One region of the Alishewanella sp. BS5-314 genome, then DNA from elsewhere that is predicted to be linked to it. Evidence: predicted binding sites of a transcription regulator. Region 1 holds the regulator's gene; the other holds the start of a gene.
The links. The regulator FliA, encoded in region 1, starts transcription of late flagellar genes. The targets are predictions, from matches to a motif close to CTAAAGNTNNNNNNNNNNNNGCCGATA.
Positions count from the first base shown of each region.

Region 1 (6,349 bases):
TCCAGGCGTTTAGTATCAACCCGCACCGTAGTCTCTGCTGCGACGGCACCTTTATCTGCCGCAGCGGCATTACCGGCAGCTGGTGCAACCGGTGCCTCTGTGGCTTTGACCGGCGCGGCAGCAGGAGCGGCAACCGGTGCTGGCGGCGGAACTTCTGCTTTAGCCGCTGCCGGGGTTACTGGCGCCTTGCCTTTGCCGTGCAGCTGATCCAACAGGGCTTCAAACTCGTCATCAGTAATTTCATCAGCCTTGGCCGCGGGCGCGGCCGGCTCAGTAGCTGTCACAGCTGGTGCAGCAGGCACTTCCGGCTTAAAGCTCCCCTTGCCATGCAGCTGGTCAAGTAAGGCTTCAAACTCATCATCAGTAATATCATCGCCTGCGCTCACTGGCGCCGCTGGCGCACTGGCAGCCACTTCGGTGCGACCAGGAGCGGCCGAACCGTGTAACTCATCGAGCATACGCTCAAATTCATCCTCGGTGATGCTATCGACATCATCGCTATCGGGTGAAGCGGTTGGTTGCTGTACCTTTGTAACCTGTGGCGCAACCGGAGCTGTAACCGCAGGTGCAGCCTTGGCTGCCTGAGGTGCTGCCTCGCCGGGTGTTTCCGGCTCGGAATAGAAATGCAGTGCCGCTAATAGCTGAGGATCGGCCGGGGTCAACGGCTGACGTGCTTTCACCTCAGTAAACATTTCATTGACCACATCCAGAGCCTGTAAGATCACATCCATCAGCTCGGGGGTGATACTGCGCTTACCGGTGCGAAGTATATCAAACACGTTTTCAGCGCCGTGACAGGCATCAACTAATTCGGTCAGTGACAGGAAACCAGCCCCACCTTTTACTGTATGGAAACCACGGAAAATGGCATTTAACAGAGCAGTGTCATGAGGGTTATTCTCAAGCTCGACCAGCTGTTCCTGCAACAACTCTAGTATTTCACCGGCTTCGACCAGAAAATCCTGGAGGATGTCTTCATCCATATCAAAACTCATCAGTAAACACCTCTGTTAAAAACCTAAGCTCGACAGTAAGTCATCCACATCGTCCTGACCACTGACGACATCATTGCGGCCTTCTTTATCAATAATAGGCCCCTCAGCTTCATTAGCTTCAATCTTTCGTTTGGCAGCTTTGGGTTCCATTACCTGCACGTTACTGTTACCAAAAGCAGTAAGCAGGCCGATCAGGCTCTCTTCGACTTCACGGACTAATTCGATGACCCGGCGTAAAATCTGACCGGTTAAATCCTGATAATCCTGCGCCATTAATACGTCAGTCAATAATTGATTCAGTCGGTTTGACTCCGTCACCGTCTCTGCCAGAAAAGCATCAATGCCATGACAGAGGGTTTTGAATTCACCCAATTCCAGATCGCGCTTCATCAGTTTCTGCCATCTTGGCAACAACTGATTTAGTTGCTGACTGATTTGATCGGCAATAGGTAAGCATGACTCTACGGCATCCATAGTCCGGTTAGCCGCTTGCTCAGTCATATCAATAACGTGGTTAAGGCGCTTTTTGGCATCGGGGATATCTTCAACCAAAATATTGTTTAGCGAGGGATCAATCTGAAAGTTTTTCAATGACTCGTGTAATTGCCGGGTCAGTTTGCCAACCTCGGCAAATAATTCCGACGAGCCGGGCATACCGAGTTGCTGTACCAATTGGTTGGCGATGTCCTGCTCGCCCATCTCCAACAGTTGTACCAGCTCTCTGGCTTGGTCTAGCGTGATTAACGGAGCCGAATTGGCAGACATGGCGTCACTCCTTGGTCAGCTCCGGCTTAGCCGATCCGTTCGAATACTTTCGCCAGCTTTTCCTGTAATGTTGCTGCAGTAAAAGGTTTGACGATATAGCCATTCACGCCAGCCTGAGCGGCAGCAATAATCTGCTCTTTCTTGGCTTCGGCAGTCACCATCAATACCGGTATATGCTTAAGTTTCGCATCTGCCCGGATCGCACGTAGCAGGTCAATCCCCTGCATCCCAGGCATATTCCAGTCGGTTACCACGAAATCAAAATCGCCATTCTGCAACATCGGCAAAGCCGTGCTGCCGTCATCCGCTTCTGAAATATTGGTAAAGCCTAAATCGCGTAACAGGTTCTTGATGATCCGTCTCATGGTCGAAAAATCGTCGACTACGAGAATCTTCATATTCTTATCCAAAGTCCCCTCCGAAGAGCACGTCATCCCATTATTCAGGATACACTACAACCAAGCCTGCATTCGGGCTTTTAACCGCACTAATGCCTGACTATGAATCTGACTGACCCGGGACTCACTGACATCCAGTACAGCCCCAATTTCTTTTAAGTTTAGTTCGTCATTATAATACAGTGATAAGACTAATGCCTCTCGCTCCGGCAAACTACTGATATGTTTCACCAGTGCCGCGTTAAACGCCTCATTAGCCTGCTCATGGTACAGCTGATCGGTATCTGAATCCTCAGCCGTCACCAAAACATCTTCGGAGATACCGAGGTCTTCGATGCCGATAATCCGACCCGAACTCACATCACTAAGCATATGATGATATTCATCTAAAGAGATAGCAAGTTTTTCTGCAACTTCATAATCACGAACATCACGCCCAAGTTGAGCTTCGAGCTCAGCAATGGTATCGGCGATTAAGCGGGCATTACGATGCACCGAGCGCGGCGTCCAGTCGCCACGCCTTATTTCATCTAGCATGGCACCCCGAATACGAATGCCGGCAAAGGTTTCAAAACTGGCCCCTTTGCTACCATCAAAATTTTTGGCGGCTTCAATTAAGCCAATCATACCGGATTGGATCAGGTCATCGGCCTGTACGCTGGCCGGTAGCCGGGCTAATAAATGATAGGCGATGCGTTTGACCAGTGGTGCATGGCGCTCCACTAGTTGCTGCATGTGATCAATACCACCATATGCGGCCAACTTACTGTTCAAAGAACCCCCTACTCAGATTGTGGCTGGACAAGCTGCTCCAGAAAAAACTCCAAATGGCCGGAAGCATTTTCAGGCAAAGGCCACTTAGCTGCTTTTAGCGCCAGCGCTTTCACCGCCATACTGGCTGCGGTGGTTGGGTAAGCATCAATAAAGGCTTTTTGTTTACGCGCCGCCCGGCGGACATTTTCATCCTGCGGTACGGTTGCAACCAGCTCCAGCGTTACATCCAGAAAACGGTCTGTTACCCGGGTTAGTTTAGCAAATAATTCCAGACCTTCTTTGCTACTTCGCACCATATTGGCAACTATTTTAAATTTTTCAACACCGTGGTCGCGGCTGAGGATTTTCATTAACGCATAAGCATCAGTGATGGATGACGGTTCATCGCAAACCACCACCAACACATCCTGCGAGGCGCGGGAAAAGCTGAGCACCATGTCGGAAATTCCGGCAGCCGTGTCAACCAATAACACGTCGATCGGCGTTTCCAGCTCGCTGAAGGCACGGATTAGGCTGGCATGCTCCACCGGCGATAATTCAGTCATATCCTGATTACCCGAGGTGGCGGGGACAATTTTAATGCCAAAAGGGCCTTCTACCAGAATATCGTCCAGACTGGCTTTACCACTTAATACGTGAGAAAGATTGCGTTCAACCCGCAAACCCAGCATCACGTCACAATTTGCCAAACCCAGATCAGCATCCAGCACCAGGACTTTCTTGCCCATTTGCGCCAATGCCATCGCCAGGTTCAGCGTGATATTAGTTTTTCCGACCCCGCCCTTACCACCGGTAACGGAGATCACTTTTACTTTTTGTCTATTCATGCGTCTGAGGCCGCTGGCCTGATCTTCTGCTATTGACTTCTTATGCATATAAGGCATCCGTCTGCTCTTGCGGATACCACTGATGAGCTGGTTGGCTATGCGCCAGACGTAACTGTTCGGCATTATCGACCAGTGTCTGCGCATCAGCGATCTGTAAATCTTCCGGCACCCGTTGGCCATCGGTCAGATAGCTAATGGGTAGCGCATGCTGGATAGCGATATTTAACGCTTCTCCCAGGCTGAGACACTCGTCCAGCTTAGTAAAAATACAGCCTGCCAGTGGCAAACGTTTAAATTGCAGCACGGTTTCCTGCATCACCCGGGCCTGCGCTGTCGCTGACAATACCAGATAACTGCGAATTTTGACACGGGTGTTGTGCACCAGTGACGCCAGCTGCTCAGCCAGTCGTAGATCGCGCTGGCTCATGCCGGCAGTGTCAATCAGGATCAGTTTACGTTGTTGTAGTTGATTCAACAAGATAGATAATTCTTCACTGTCTTTAGCCTGCTTAACCGGACAGCCAATAATACGACCAAAGGTCGCTAACTGCTCAAAGGCACCAATGCGGAAACAATCGGTGGTAATTAACGCGACCTGATCGGTACCGTGACGTTTGGCAAAGGCTGCGGCCAACTTGGCTACGGTGGTAGTTTTACCTACGCCGGTAGGGCCGACCAGCGCCACCACGCCACCGCGGCGCAAAATATCGTCCTGAGTAGTACTCACCTGGCCAGCCAGTAACTCGAGCGCAGTTTGCCAGGCATCCTGCGTATTTAAATCTTCCGGCATAAAACACGCCAGTTGATCGGCGACCAGCTCTGATAAACCGAGCTGACGCAGATTTTCAATGACCAGTGCCCGCACCGGCTCACGCCGCGCCAGTTCCTGCCACATCAGGCCAGATACCTGATGCTGCAGCAATTGCCGCATCGACAACATCTCAGCCTGCATCTTGCTAAACTGCTGTTGCATCAGCTCAGCCTGTTGTTGTTGCAGTTTACTGATTTCCTGCCATTGCGGCGCTGGGGTCGCAGCGACAGGATTTTGACGTTCGAACTGACTGGCTTTTTGCAGCGTGGGTTTGGGCGCAGCGCTGGCAGCTTTTGGCGCGTCCGGCACTTGCCCTTGCTTTTGCATTTGACGCTCCAGCAAGGCACGTAGTGAATCTGCTGGCTCTGCTTCGTCGGTAATGGCCAGATTAACTCTGGGTTCATTGCGCTTAGCCGGAGGTGTAATGTCTTCGACCTGTGCAGCAGCAACTTTAGCTTTCGGGACAGCCGGCTCAGCATCAATGGCGGCAACGATTTCCACGCCTTCAGCGACTTTTTTATTGGACAGGATAATGGCGTCCGGTCCAAGGAACTCCTTAACGTCGGCTAGGGCACTGCGCATATCTTTGGCAACAAAGCGTTTAATTTTCATGAGTTACTCCTAGTTCGACTGACCGATGACACTGACAATGCGGATCTGCTTATCGTCCGGAATTTCCTGATACGACAACACCCGTAATCCTGGAATGGTGTACTTCACAAATCGTGCCATCACTGAGCGTAAAATTCCTGACGTCAGCATCACCGCACTTTCACCGGTTAATTCCTGGTTCTGATGAGCTTCCTGCAGCGACTGTTGAATGCGATCGGCCAACCCCGGTTCTATACCAGCGCCATCATTACCCGCGGCCTGCATTGATTGATGCAGCATTTGCTCCAGTTCAGGTGCAAAGGTAATAACCGGAATTTCCTGCTTGCTACCAACGACCTCTTGCACAATTAGCCGGCGCAGAGCAATCCGGCAAGCGGCGGTAAGGACGTCAATATCCTGACTCTTAGCCCCGTACTCGACCAGGGTTTGCACTATGGTACGCATATCGCGGATCGGCACCCCTTCGTGTAACAGATTCTGCAATACCTTCACCACTGCGGTCAGCGGTAGCGTATCGGGTACCAGCCCCTCGACCAGCTTCGGAGAATGCTTACCGAGCATATCCAGCAGATTTTGTACTTCCTCATGTCCCAGTAAACTGGCCGCATTATTGGTCAGGATCTGACTGAGATGGGTCGCCACTACCGTTGCGGCATCCACCACGGTGTAGCCCAGTGTCTGCGCATGTTCACGCTGATCTTTGCTGATCCAGACCGCATCCAGACCAAACGCCGGATCCCGGGTCGCAATCCCCTTCACCGTGCCAAATACCTGACCAGGGTTGATTGCCAGCTCATTATCATGACGCAGCTCCCCTTCACCATTGGTGACCCCCATCAAGGCCACCCGATAGCTGTTTGGCTCCAAATCCAGATTGTCGCGGATATGTACCGGCGGGATCAGAAACCCCAGCTCCTGGGATAACTTTTTCCTTACCCCTTTGATCCGGTTTAACAGCTCACCACCCTGCGCTTTGTCAACCAGCGGGATCAAGCGATAGCCAACTTCAAGCCCAATCACATCAACACCTTGCACGTCATCCCAGCCAATTTCTTTTACCGGCTGCACATCACTCATCGCATTGCTGGCACTGGTTGGTCGCTGCATTAACTGGGCAGCCTTAGTGGTTGCTAATTTTTTGGTGTACCAGGCCACACCACCTAAAAG
Region 1 is NZ_JACEHJ010000002.1:302,964-309,312, reverse strand. Features, by position in the region: gene H1D31_RS05945 (chemotaxis protein CheA) at 1-995, opposite strand, end outside; gene H1D31_RS05940 (protein phosphatase CheZ) at 1,011-1,760, opposite strand; gene cheY (chemotaxis response regulator CheY) at 1,787-2,170, opposite strand; gene H1D31_RS05930 (RNA polymerase sigma factor FliA) at 2,213-2,893, opposite strand; gene H1D31_RS05925 (MinD/ParA family protein) at 2,941-3,807, opposite strand; gene flhF (flagellar biosynthesis protein FlhF) at 3,800-5,182, opposite strand; gene flhA (flagellar biosynthesis protein FlhA) at 5,192-6,349, opposite strand, start outside.

Region 2 (6,349 bases), 1.3 Mb from region 1:
TATCCAGAATTTTCGCCTCCCGGACCACCTGCTGCAGGATGGCACTGTCAAAGGCAGCTTCTGTCGCCTCCACCTCAGACAGCACAGCATTGACAGTCGGGCTTTTTGAAATCACGCCACAGTATTCCGGCATGGTACGGGCTAACTCCTCAGCACCAATCTGCTTGGCCAGATCGATGATTTCTTGCTTATCCTGATAAATCAGTGGTCGCAGGATCAGTGTATCGGTGACCCGGTCAATGACCGCCAGGTTGGCAATGGTCTGGCTGGCAACCTGACCGATACTCTCACCGGTCACCAGCGCTTTGATACCCAAATCTGCTGCTACCTGACTGGCGGCACGCATCATCATCCGTTTTAACACCACGCCCATCAGGCCGGATTCCACTTTCTCCAGAATTTCGGTTACTACCGGTGCAAAATCAACACTAACAAATTTCACCCGATGCGACAAACTGTATTTTTGCCACAGATAAAATGCCATTTCGCGCACACCAGTTTCATGCGCGGCACCACCTAAATTGAAGAACAGGTAGTGCGTGCGTAACCCCTTGCGGATCATCAGATAGCTGGCCACCGCTGAATCATAGCCGCCCGAAATCAAGGACAAGACATCAGATTGCGACGGTAGCGGGAAGCCGCCCATACCAGCAAAGCTTTCGCTGACCAGTAAAAACTGATCCTGTTTAATTTCCAGCTTAATTGTCAGCTCAGGCTTTTTCAGTTGTACCCTGGCACTGCCGACCCGCTGGTTCAGCCCGCCACCGATATAACGCTCGGCTTCCAGCGAGCTAAAACTGTGGCTCCCCTGCCGCCTGACCCGGACACAGAATGTCTTGCCCGGCAACTGAGCTTCATAAACCGCCGCCACCTGCAGAAAAATATCGTGCAGATCGGTAAACTGCCGGGTTTGCATCTGGGAAAAACTGACGATACCGGGAATACAGCTCAAACGTTCAATCATCTGGCTGCGCAATGACGCCGTTGCCTGCTGGCTGCGCACGGTAAGGTGGTCAAAGTTATTCAGCACTTCTACCTGCTCATCCAGTTGTTTCAGGATGGTTCTCAGGTTGCGCTCCAACAGCATGGTCTGCCGTTTTCGCACTGACTTACTTTTGATCGAGATTTCCGGGTGCAGCTTGATAATAAATTCCAGCATGATGGCTTGTCGGTAGCAAAAAAAGGCGCGCATTATAGCGAAAAAGCCAGCAAAGTGCGAACAAGGCACATGCTGGCTACGTAGCTGATTGTAGGTTAGCCTAAGGCGGGCTTACCGGTTGTAAACTGACCGGCTCCGACTCCTTGGCTTTACCCTGCATAATCGCAATTTCTACCCGCCGGTTCCGGCGCCGGTTTAGCTCGCTATTATTGGGTACCAGGGGCCTGGTATCGGCATGTCCTACCACGATTAAGCGATTACGGTCAAAGCCGGGCGCCCGCAGCAACTCACTGGCAACCGACACCGCGCGTTTTGCCGATAAATCCCAGTTGTTCAGATGTAGCTCATCCGCGACCTGGAAATCATCAGTGTGACCACTGACAGTAATTTCACCCGGAATATCCACCAGCATCCGGCCAATTTGCAGCACAATGGGTTTAAATCTGGGTTGTAGAAAGGAAGAGCCTGACGGAAAAGAGCCATTTTCCCGAATACGGATAATAATCTGCTGCCCCAGCGATTCCAGTTCAATGGCTCCGTCGACAATCTGCTGCTCCAGCTCCTGCGCCATCTTCTTAACCGTTTCATTAATCTGTTCCTGCGCAGCCTCAGCCATAGCTTCCGCGGTTTCGGTTTCTTCCGCATTTAACGCAGACTGGCCACCAGTCTGATCTTCTCGCTGTTCCTGGCGTCCACCGGCCGAATCTTCTTCGCCCGCCTGAAATTCAATCACCTGTTGCGTCATTTCCATTGTTTGCTGCTGGATGGTTTCAATCGGCGTCGGATCGGGCCGGCCAGGCCGGAATTCCATCGCAATAACACTGGTGCCCTTGGGAATATCATCCACTTCAATTTTATTTTGCACACCAAAGGCAAACTTCATGGAGCCGGCAATCTGCTTAAATTTCAACACATCCATTTCGGAAAAGGCCAGCAGTAGCACAAAGAAGCACATTAACAATGCCATCAGATCGGCAAAGGTGCCCATATACTGGGGTAAACCAGGGGGTGGGCATTTACACTCTTGCTCGCTATCACTCATGCGGCTTCTCCGGCGACCTCACGTTTACCCTGAGCCAGATAATTGCGCAGGATCCCTTCGATCACTTTCGGGTTCTGGCCATCCTGGATCCCCAGTACGGCATCCAAAATCAGCATATTATTAAGCTTTTCCTGTTGATTGCGAATGGCCAGTTTATCGGCCAATGGGATGGCAATAACGTTGGCAATAAAGGCACCATAAAGCGTAGTTAACAGTGCAACCGCCATCGCCGGGCCTATCGCTTTCGGATCGTCCATATTGGATAGCATCGCCACCAAACCGATTAGAGTACCAATCATCCCCATCGCCGGCGCCACATCGCCGAGACTCTTAAATACGCCGATAGCGTTTTCATGCCGTTTCTCGGTCAGCGCAATATCTTTTTGCAAGGTCGCCCGCACCACATCAGCATCGTGGCCGTCAACCAGCATATTGATACCTTTTTGCATAAAGGCATTCGGGATCTCCGCCTCTTCCAGCGCCAGGAAGCCACCTTTGCGCGCTGAGTCACCCAGCTGCACGGCCTTTTCAATCAGCTCTTCCGGGGCTTCAATCTTAAACATAAAGGCTTTTACCGCAGCCTTACCGGCACCGAGAAACTGTGTCAGGGTAAATTTTGACAGCACAACAAAAACTGAGCCGCCAACCACAATTAACACCGAGACCAGATCGCCAAACATCCCAGGATCACCGGCACTACCGATAATCATCGCCATCACCACAAAGCCGATAGCGCCTAACATTCCGATCAGCGTCGCTAAATCCACATCTCACTCCTTAACCGACAGAAATTGTGCTGACTAACTTTTATACGTATAGCTTAATTTTACCTTAGCCAACACTCTGTTATCGACTTCAGTTGCTGAACATTAAGCAATAATTCAACGCAAAATACCAATTTAGTCGTTTCCAAGTCGTGCAGCATTGACCATAATAGCCTGCTAGGATAAGGTTGCGCACAGTTTTTGGGGAGTCGGATGAATAAAAAAAACGCAGACACCATGCCGTTTGAACAGTCGATGCAGGAACTGGAGCTCATTGTCCAGCAACTGGAGCAGGGCGAGCTGTCGTTAGAGCAGGCGCTGAGCCAATTTGAACGTGGCATAGCGCTGGTTAAACACAGTCAACTGCAACTGCAAGGTGCCGAACAGAAAGTCCAGATTTTACTGCAACAGCAGCAGCAAGAGAGTCTGGCGGCCTTTAGTCCGGAGACAGGAGACTAATTTGACCCCAGCCAGCCTGCCGCTGTTCCAGCAACGTCTGGAGCAGCAACTGACCCTTTTGTTGGACGCCAGAAAGTCTTCCAGCCCCGAACTCTGCCCGGCGATGGCATACAGCCTGTTGCTTGGTGGTAAGCGGGTGCGCCCTTATCTGGTTTATCAGTGTGGCCAGTTACTCGGTGCCAGTCTGGCGGACCTGGATGGCCCGGCGATGGCCATCGAAATGCTGCATACCTATTCGCTGATCCATGACGACCTGCCGGCGATGGATAATGACGATTTACGCCGTGGCAAGCCAACCTGCCACAAGGCCTTTGATGAAGCCACAGCTATCCTGGCCGGTGATGCGTTACAGGCACTGGCGTTCGAGGTGCTAAGTTCACACCCTTATCAGCACCTCGCTGCAGAGCGGCAAGTGCAGATGATGCGGGCACTGGCAAGCGCAGCGGGTGCCGCCGGCATGTGTGGTGGGCAAGCCATTGATTTAGCGCAAACCAATCAGCAGATCAGTCTGGCCAGACTGGAGCAAATGCACCGGCTAAAAACCGGCGCCTTAATTGAGTGTAGTGTAAAGCTGGCCTATTATTGCAGTCCGCTGCAGGATGAGCAGATCCTGCATCATCTGACCACTTTCGCCGGTGCTCTGGGTCTGGCATTTCAGGTTCAGGACGATATTCTGGATATTGAGGGCGACACCCTGACACTCGGCAAGCCGCAAGGCTCAGATTTACGGGCTAACAAGGCAACCTATCCGGCACTGTTAGGTTTGGATGGCGCCAGAGCTAAAGCGGATGAACTGTATCAACAGGCGCTGCGGGCTCTCGACAGCTTACCATTCGAGACAACTGAACTGCGGGCCTTTGCCCACTATATAATCGCCAGAACGTTTTAACCAAGGTATTTGGTAACTAAGCTATGCATATTGATATGACGGATTATCCGCTACTGGACAAGGCTAACCTGCCGGAGCAACTCAGGTTGCTGCCGCAGGAGCAATTACCGCAACTGAGTCAGGAATTGCGCCAGTTTTTATTAAAAACGGTCAGCCAGAGCAGTGGTCACTTCGCCTCAGGCCTGGGTACGGTAGAGTTAACTGTCGCCCTGCATTATGTCTACAATACCCCCTTTGATCGGGTGATCTGGGATGTCGGCCATCAGGCCTATCCACACAAAATCCTGACTGGTCGTCGTGAGCGGATGCACACCATCCGGCAAAAAGATGGCCTGCATCCGTTTCCGTACCGCGAAGAAAGCGAGTATGACGTATTATCCGTCGGTCACTCCAGCACCTCGATCAGTGCGGCTCTGGGCATGGCTATTGCCGCACAGCAAGCCAAAAGCCAGCGTAAAGTCGTGGCCGTAATTGGTGATGGCGCCATTACCGCCGGTATGGCATTTGAAGCACTAAATCATGCCGGTGAGGTCAAACCCGACATGCTGGTGATCCTGAACGACAACGAAATGTCGATTTCTGAGAACGTTGGCGCGCTGAATCAGTATTTTGCCCGCATTCTGTCCGGCAGTTTTTACACCAGCCTGCGTGAAGGGGGTAAAAAGATCCTGCGTGGTATGCCGCCGTTGCATGAACTGGCCAGCAAAGCTGAAGAACATTTTAAAGGCATGGTGACACCAGGTACCTTCTTTGAGGAGCTGGGTTTTAACTATATTGGCCCGATAGACGGTCACGATGTGCTGTCGCTGGTTGACACCATTCGCAATATGCGTCAGCTAAAGGGGCCGCAACTGCTGCATATAGTCACCAAAAAAGGTAAAGGCTATGCCCCGGCCGAGGCCGATCCTATCGGCTATCACGCAGTCTCCAAGTTTGACCCCAGTGCCAGCAGCCAACCAGCCAAAAAAGCCGGTTTACCGAGCTTTTCGAATATTTTCGGCCAGTGGATTTGCGATATGGCTGAGCAGGATGAACGACTGCAGGCAATAACCCCGGCCATGCGCGAGGGGTCAGATCTGGTGGCCTACTCCAGACGTTTTCCTAAACGCTATTTCGATGTCGCCATTGCCGAACAGCATGCTGTTACCCTTGCCGCAGGGATGGCGATTGAGGGTCTGAAGCCAGTCGTCGCTATTTACTCCAGTTTCTTACAACGTGGCTATGATCAGTTAATTCACGACGTTGCTCTACAGCAACTGGATGTGTTATTCGCCATTGACCGAGCCGGCATTGTTGGCGCGGATGGCCCTACGCATCAGGGTGCCTTCGATATCAGTTTTATGCGCTGCATCCCGAATATCACCATTATGGTGCCATCGGATGAAAACGAATGCCGGCAGATGTTGTATACCGGCTATCAACATCCCGGTGTTGCAGCGGTGCGCTATCCAAGAGGCAGTGGTACCGGTATTGCTGCAGAAGAAAAGATGGAATTACTACCTATCGGTAAAGCCCGGCTGGTGCGTCAGGGCGAACAGCTGGCGATCCTGGCCTTTGGCCCCTTATTGGCAGCCTGTCAGTTAGCGGCCGACACCCTTAACGCAACCCTGGTAGATATGCGTTTTGTAAAACCGCTGGATGAGCAGCTATTACAGCAGCTGATGCGCAGCCATGGCCAGATCCTGACCGTGGAAGACAATGCACTGATGGGTGGTGCCGGTTCGGCAGTGAATGAATACCTGGTGCAGCATCACTATCAAGGTAAAGTGATGAACCTGGGACTGCCGGACGAGTTTATTAAACATGGCAGCCAGCAGGAAATTTATCAGGAGCTGGGCCTGGATAGCCAGGGGATCCTGACACAGGCGCAAGCGCTGACCGCGCTAAGCCAGGCAAAGTAAGCCAGGCAAAGCCTGATCATCATAATGCACTGCAACTAAAGGCTCCTGACGGAGCCTTTGTTATTCGGTCTTAAGCCAAATCAGGCCCTCAGCCTGCAAGCGATTGACCTGTTGCTCTAAATCCGCAGTTTCTTC
Region 2 is NZ_JACEHJ010000002.1:1,596,077-1,602,425, forward strand. Features, by position in the region: gene thiI (tRNA uracil 4-sulfurtransferase ThiI) at 1-1,159, opposite strand, end outside; gene H1D31_RS11825 (flagellar motor protein MotB) at 1,260-2,201, opposite strand; gene pomA (flagellar motor protein PomA) at 2,198-2,968, opposite strand; gene xseB (exodeoxyribonuclease VII small subunit) at 3,179-3,424, shown strand; gene ispA ((2E,6E)-farnesyl diphosphate synthase) at 3,426-4,313, shown strand; gene dxs (1-deoxy-D-xylulose-5-phosphate synthase) at 4,337-6,214, shown strand; gene H1D31_RS11850 (two-component regulator propeller domain-containing protein) at 6,275-6,349, opposite strand, start outside.
Region 2: the regulator FliA is predicted to act here: its motif matches at 3,049-3,075, upstream of pomA (flagellar motor protein PomA).